Linked DNA regions of Sorangium aterium. The protein of the gene in region 1 interacts with the protein of each later gene in a pairwise test. Links are inferred from orthologs where the notes say so. Each region holds a gene or a part of one and is shown on either strand. Other genes may lie near its edges. The genes, in order: POL72_RS08135 and ung.

Region 1 (3,190 bases):
CTGCAGGTCGAGCGAGTTCAGCAAGAGCTCGAGGTACCCGAGGACCACGCCGGCCTTCGGCTGGACCACATGAGCATGGTTGTTCACCCAGAACCTCCCGCTCGCGGCGAACGCCACCCGGGTGTTCCTCGACAGGAGGTTCGCGCCGTCCTCGGCGATCAGCAGGTAATCGCCGTCGAACAGGTAGCCATCGATCGAGTCGATGATCCCCGACGCGCCGTAATACGGATAGGGCCCCCGGCGCCTCTCTCGAACCGCGGAGCTCACGGGGACGCGTCGGCCATCGTGGTTGTCCACCAGGGAGCCGAACGGGCAGAGGACCCAGGACGGCGGCAGGGGACGCCCCGGCCCGTCGCTGCTCGTCCCGGGCGCGGCCGGCGCCAACGTCGAGCAGCGTGGCAGGGGCTCCGCCGGTCCCTCGGCCGGCGCAGCGGCGCCCGGCGCGCGCAGGTCCTCGGTGAGCCTCCCCGAGCACGCCGCCGCCAGCACGGCCTGCCGGAGCCGCCGGAGGAGCAGCGACGACCTCGCCAGCCGGGTCTTCGCCGCGTCCACCTCGCCGAGCAGCGCCTCGGCCTTCGCGACGATGCGGCGCTGCTCGGGGAGGGGAGGCAGAGAGAAGGGCCGCTCGAACGTCTCGCGCACCTTGACGAACGGCTGCGCGGAGCCGCCCTTCGCCCAGAATCCCTCGTCGTTGAGGTGGAGGAACAGGTAGTCGACGTCGATGGCCCGCTCATCCGGCCAGACCACGTGGGTGTTGGCGATCGCCGACCACCGCCCGCGCGCCTTGAACGCCTTCCCGCACCGCGTCCCCACGGCGGAGACGACGATCGCAGCGCCCTCGTGCTCCCAGCCGTCGCACCACACGTCGGGGCCGGCGGCGCTGAACCCCTGGTAGCGCCCTGGCCGCTGCTCGGCGTGGAGCTTCCCCTTGATGAGCTTCGAGCTCCCGCTCCGGTGCGAGCAGAGCGACGCGAGCGTCGTCTCGGTCCATCCCTCGGGCAGCGGCCCGCTCACGCCTCCGCCGCCTTCGCCCCGCCCTCGAGCAGCGTGAGCACGCGGTTCAGCGCGGCGACCGCCTCCGCCAGCTCCTGGAGGGCGTCGGTCGCCAGCTCCTCCGGCTCGGGCGGCTCGCCGGCCTCGTCGAGCGACTCCTCCCTGAGCCACCTCAGCCCGTCGAGCTTGAACTCTCGCTCCTTCACCTCGCGGAGCTCGAAGCTGCGGAACCGACCCTCGCTGGAGCTCGCCGCCTCGCGCGCCCCGCGCCCGTCGGGGTCGCCGCCGTAGCACCGCTCGAACTCCGCGAAGTGCGCTGGAGACAGCGGCCGGCCCTTCTTGGTGATCGACGGGACGCCCGTCCTGGCGTCGTAGATCCAGACCCTCTCCGTCGCCCGGCCCTTCGTGAAGAAGACGACGTTGGCCTTCACCCCGGCGCTGTACGGCGTGAAGGTCCCGTGCGGCAGGCGGAGCACCGTGTGGAGGTCGCAGCCCCCGGCGACGATCTCGAGCACCGCGCCTGCCTGGTCGGCGAACAGGCAATGGTCCGGCAGGACCATCGCCGCCCGGCCGCCAGGCCTCAGGATCGTCAGCACGTGCTGGATGAAGTTGAGCTGCTTGTTCGCTGTCGCGATCGCAAAATCCTCGCGGCGCGGCGTCTCGTGCGCCCCCTTCGTGCCGAACGGCGGGTTCGTCAGGATCACGTCGAACCGCTCGTCCGGCGGCGGGGCGTCGATCGAGTCGCCGAGGGTGATCCTCGGCTCGATCCCGTGGAGGACCAGGTTCATCAACGCGAGCCGGCGGGGGCGCGCGACGAGCTCCTGGCCGAAGAACGCCCCGGCCTTGATCCGGCGCGCCGCCTCCCGGTCGAGCGCTCCCCGCGCCTCGGCCTCGATCCACTCCCAGGCGGCGACAAGGAAGCCCCCGGTGCCGCACGCCGGGTCGCAGAGGGAGAAGCCCGGCTTCCCCTGCGGATCGGGCCTGATGCACCGCACGATCGACTGGATCAGGGCGCGGGGCGTGAAGTACTGCCCCGCGCCCTTCTTTCCCTCGGCGGCGGCCTTCTCGAGCAGGCCCTCGTACGCCGCGGCCTGGATGTCCACGCCGAGGCGCGTCCACTCGATCTCGTCGATGAGGTCGACGAGCTTCCCGAGGCTCGCGGGGCTCTTGAAGCGCGGCTGTGAGCCCGCGTAGATCTCCCCGAGGACGCCCGGGGCTCCGTCGAGGGATCGGAGGACGTCGGCGTAGCGGTCGAGCAGCGCTTGCCCGCTGCGCGCGCGCAGCGCGGGCCAGGAGCAGTCCGTCGCATCGACCTCGCCGCGGGGCGTCCTGTGCTCGACGCGCGAGAGATCGATGCCCCTCTCGGCGGCCATCTTCAGGAAGAGCAGGTAGGTGATCTGCTCGATGTAGTCCCCGTGGTCGATGCCGTCGTGGCGCAGCGTGTGGCAGAACCCCCAGAGCTTTCCAACAACGTCGGTCATGCGGCGGCGGCTTCGTTCGGGTCGTGGAGCGGGAAGGCGAGGCGCGGAAGGAGCCGGCTTACCACGGCCGGGCCCCTCACGGCGGCCGCCGCGCTCGTCCATGGCGCTGGGACGCGCCGCCGTTGATGTACTAGGCTCGCCCCGTGCCGCGCGCCCTCACCTCGCTGCTCGCGCTTCTCTTGCCGCGATCGCCTCGATCGCCGCGGCTGCCGCTGCCGCTCCTGTCGCTCTTGCCGCTCTTGCCGCTGTCCGGCCTCGCCTGCGCGTCGTCCTCGCTCCCCGACCCCAAGGAGGCGGTGCAGGTCTACGCCGACGCCGCGGCGCGCGGCGACGCCGACGCCATCTACGGCATGCTGAGCGACAAGAGCCGCACCGCGATGTCGCGCGACGAGGTGCGGCGGCGCGTCGCCGAGGCGCGCGCCGAGCTCGCGGAGCAGGCGCGGAGCGTCACGGCGCCGGGGGTCGTGGTCAAGACCCGCGCCCGCGTCCGCTACCCGGACGGCGAGATCGCGACCCTCGAGCTCGACGAGCGGGAGCGCGCCTTCCGGATCTCGGCCGCCGACGCGCTGCCTGCGGGCGGCCGCACCCCCGAGCAGGCCCTCGAGCAGCTCCGCCGCGTCCTCGCGCGCCGCAGCTACGCCGGCCTGCTGCGCGTCCTCACGCCGGCCACGCGCGCCGCCATCGAGAGCGACCTCCGCTCGCTCGTCGAGGGGCTC
Region 2 (3,044 bases), 1.2 Mb from region 1 along the record:
GCCGGGGCTCAACCTCGTCGCCTGGGAGGGTGCGCGCTCCGGGTCCGCCAAGCTCGGAGGTCGACCCATCCACCTCGCAGCCGGCGATGACGGGCTCTACGTGCTCGTCGAACACGCGCCGGGAGAGCACGCCGTCCTCCGGATCGACGGCGGGGCGATCACGACGTCAGCGCGCTTCCAGGTGGAACCTCGGGCCATCGTACACTGGAGGCCGGCAGGAGAGAGCGTGCACCTGCTCTTGGAAGCGCCGCTCGGCGACGTGCTCGTGGACGTGGCGCTCGGCAAGAAGGCGTGAGCGGCGCTGGCCGCTCGGGAAGGCGAGCGCCGACGCCCCGCGCTCGCCGCGCACAGCCTCGTCGCCCGGCGTCGCTGAGGGGCCGAGCGCCGCTGACGGGCGGCCCGGGGCTGGGTTACGCTGCGATGACCCCCATGAACGCCCGAGACCGCATCCCCCTCCTCCTCGCTCAACTGCGCGAGGAGTACCCCGACGCGCGTTACGAGCTCGACTGGAAGACGCCGCTCGATCTGCTCGTCGCGACCATCCTGGCCGCGCAGTGCACGGACGAGCGCGTCAACCGGGTGACCGCCACGCTCTTCCCGAAGTACCCGACGGCGCAGGCGTACGCCGACGCGCCCACGGCGGAGCTCGAGGAAGAGCTCAAGCCGACCGGCTTCTACCGCCAGAAGACGAAGATGGTGCAGGCCATGTGCAGGGAGCTCGTCGCGCGCTTCGGCGGCGAGGTGCCCGCGACCATGGCCGATCTCACCACGCTGCCGGGCGTGGCCAGGAAGACGGCGAACGTCGTGCTCAACACGGCGTTCGACATCGCCTCGGGGATCATCGTCGACACCCACGTCGCCCGCCTCAGCGGGCGCATCGGCCTCTCGAAGCGCGAGAAGCCCGAGCAGATCGAGGAGGATCTGATGAAGATCGTGCCGAAGGATCAATGGACGTTCTTCGGCCCCGCGCTGGTGCTGCACGGCCGCTACACCTGCGTCGCCAGGAAGCCGAAATGCGGGGAGTGCCGGATGAGCGAGTTCTGTCCGAAGGAAGGGGTCTGAGCGAGAGATGAAGATCGATCTACCTGCCTCGTGGGAGCGCGTGCTCGCCGGAGAGCTCGAGCAGCCGTACTTCAAGAAGCTGGCGCGCTTCGTCGAGGACGAGCGGAAGGCGCACCAGGTGTTTCCCGCGGAGGAGGACGTCTTCGCCGCGTTCAAGCTCACGCCGTACGAGAGCGTGCGCGTGCTGCTCCTCGGCCAGGACCCGTACCACGACGACGGGCAGGCCCACGGGCTGTGCTTCTCCGTGCGCCCGGGCGTCACGCCACCGCCGTCGCTGGCCAACATGTACAAGGAGGCGGTCTCGGATCTGCCGGGCTTCGCGATCCCCAGCCACGGCTGCCTCACCACGTGGGCGACCCAGGGGGTGCTGCTGCTGAACACCGTGCTCACCGTCCGGGCGCACACGCCGAACTCCCACAAGAACCAGGGCTGGGAGTCGTTCACCGACGCGGTCATCAAGAAGGTCAACGACAGGCCCGACGGGGTGGTGTTCGTGCTCTGGGGCGGCCACGCGCAGAAGAAGGCGAAGCTCATCGACGCGAAGCGCCACACGGTCATCAAGGCGGCTCACCCCTCGCCGCTGTCGGCGAGGAGCGGGTTCTTCGGCAGCAAGCCGTTCTCGACCATCAACAGCGCCCTCCGCGCCCGCGGCGCCGAGGAGATCGACTGGCGGCTCCCGGAGACCGCGTAACGCCGCGATGACGCCGCGGAAGCGCTCCCTGCCGCTCTCCCCGGGGACGCGGTACACCCCCGCCGTCCTCGAGGGGATCGCCGACGGGGAGCGCGCCGCGCTCGCGCCGTCGCTCGCCGCGCGCACCGAGGCCGGCGCGGTGTCGGCCGCGGCCTCGGCGCTCGCGCGGGCCGAGGCGCTGCAACGGGCCTCGGTGGGCGCCGAGCCGCCCGAGCGGCCCATCGCCTGCAGGGAAGGCTGCTCGACCTGCTGCGTCAGCAAGGTGCTCGTGCTGGCGCCGGAGGTGCTCCGCATCGCAGCCCACCTGCGCGCCACGCGGAGCCAGGCGGAGCTCGCCGCGCTGGAGGAGCGCGTCCGCGCGGCCGACGCGGCGACGCGCGGGCTCTCCCGCCTGGAGCGCGCCGAGGCCGGCGTCACCTGCCCGCTGCTCGACGAGCGCGGCGCCTGCTCGATCCACGCTGTCCGCCCTATCGTGTGCGCAGGCTGGAGCTCCCTCGACGCCGCGGCGTGCGAGCGCCACTTCGCCGCGCCCGCGTCCATCCCCACGGCGCCCATGCACCGCCCGGGCTACGAGGTCGCCAACGCCGTCCTCGCCGGGCTCGGATGGGCTGCGAAGGAGCAGGGCCTCGACGCCGCGCCGCTCGAGCTCATCGCCGCGCTGCGCATCGCGCTCGAGCGCCCGAACGCCGGCGAGCGGTGGCTCGCGCGCCTCCCGGTCTTCGCCGCGGCCCGCGACGCCGAGTGGCAGGAGGATCGGCGGCGCGAGGGATGAGCGCGCGCCGCGATCGGCCGCGTCATCTGGGCGCTCGCGGTCGGAGAAATCCGTTTAGGCTAGCGCGCCGCGGAGGTCGCCGCCGGTCGGCGCCTCGCGACGGAACACAGGACAAGGAGACGCGATGAAGATCTACGGACATCCCATGAGCACGTGTACGCGCAAGGTGCTGACGGTGCTCGCCGAGAAGGGCCAGGAGGCGCAGTTCGTGCTCGTCGACCTGACGAAGGGCGCGCACAAGCAGCCCGAGCACCTCGCGCGCCACCCGTTCGGCGTGATCCCGGTGCTCGAGGACGAGGACTTCACGCTCTACGAGTCGAGGGCGATCATGCGTTACCTCGATCACAAGCTCCCGGGAGCTCCGCTGACGCCGACCGAGCTCAGGGCGAGGGCGCTCATGGATCAGTGGCTCAGCGTGGAGCAATCGTACTTCGCCACCCCGGCGGTCAAGATCGCCTTCCAGCGGGTCTTCCTGCCGATGCAGGGCAAGCCGGGCGACGAGTCCATCGTCGATGCGTC

The links.
Region 2: the proteins of POL72_RS08135 (region 1) and ung interact in binary tests that used the Escherichia coli proteins (3 or more experiments, as listed by UniProt). The link is inferred for Sorangium aterium from one-to-one orthologs.

What each region holds. Positions count from the first base shown.
Region 1 is NZ_JAQNDK010000001.1:2,278,751-2,281,940, reverse strand. What follows is about bases 243-3,124. They hold POL72_RS08135 (class I SAM-dependent DNA methyltransferase), read right to left. Parts: upstream 2,475-3,124; coding sequence 1,011-2,474; downstream 243-1,010. Other genes in these bases: POL72_RS08130 (hypothetical protein), read left to right, coding at 2,618-3,124; POL72_RS08140 (restriction endonuclease subunit S), read right to left, coding at 243-1,014. Outside these bases: more of POL72_RS08140, read right to left, coding at 1-242; more of POL72_RS08130, read left to right, coding at 3,125-3,190. UniProt on the Escherichia coli protein: The subtype gamma methyltransferase (M) subunit of a type I restriction enzyme. The M and S subunits together form a methyltransferase (MTase) that methylates A-2 on the top and A-3 on the bottom strand of the sequence 5'-AACN(6)GTGC-3'.
Region 2 is NZ_JAQNDK010000001.1:1,081,487-1,084,530, forward strand. The notes cover bases 176-2,911. They hold ung (uracil-DNA glycosylase), read left to right. Parts: upstream 176-1,069; coding sequence 1,070-1,753; downstream 1,754-2,911. Other genes in these bases: POL72_RS03865 (hypothetical protein), read left to right, coding at 176-295; nth (endonuclease III), read left to right, coding at 430-1,062; POL72_RS03880 (YkgJ family cysteine cluster protein), read left to right, coding at 1,761-2,525; POL72_RS03885 (glutathione S-transferase family protein), read left to right, coding at 2,650-2,911. Outside these bases: more of POL72_RS03865, read left to right, coding at 1-175; more of POL72_RS03885, read left to right, coding at 2,912-3,044. UniProt on the Escherichia coli protein: Excises uracil residues from the DNA which can arise as a result of misincorporation of dUMP residues by DNA polymerase or due to deamination of cytosine.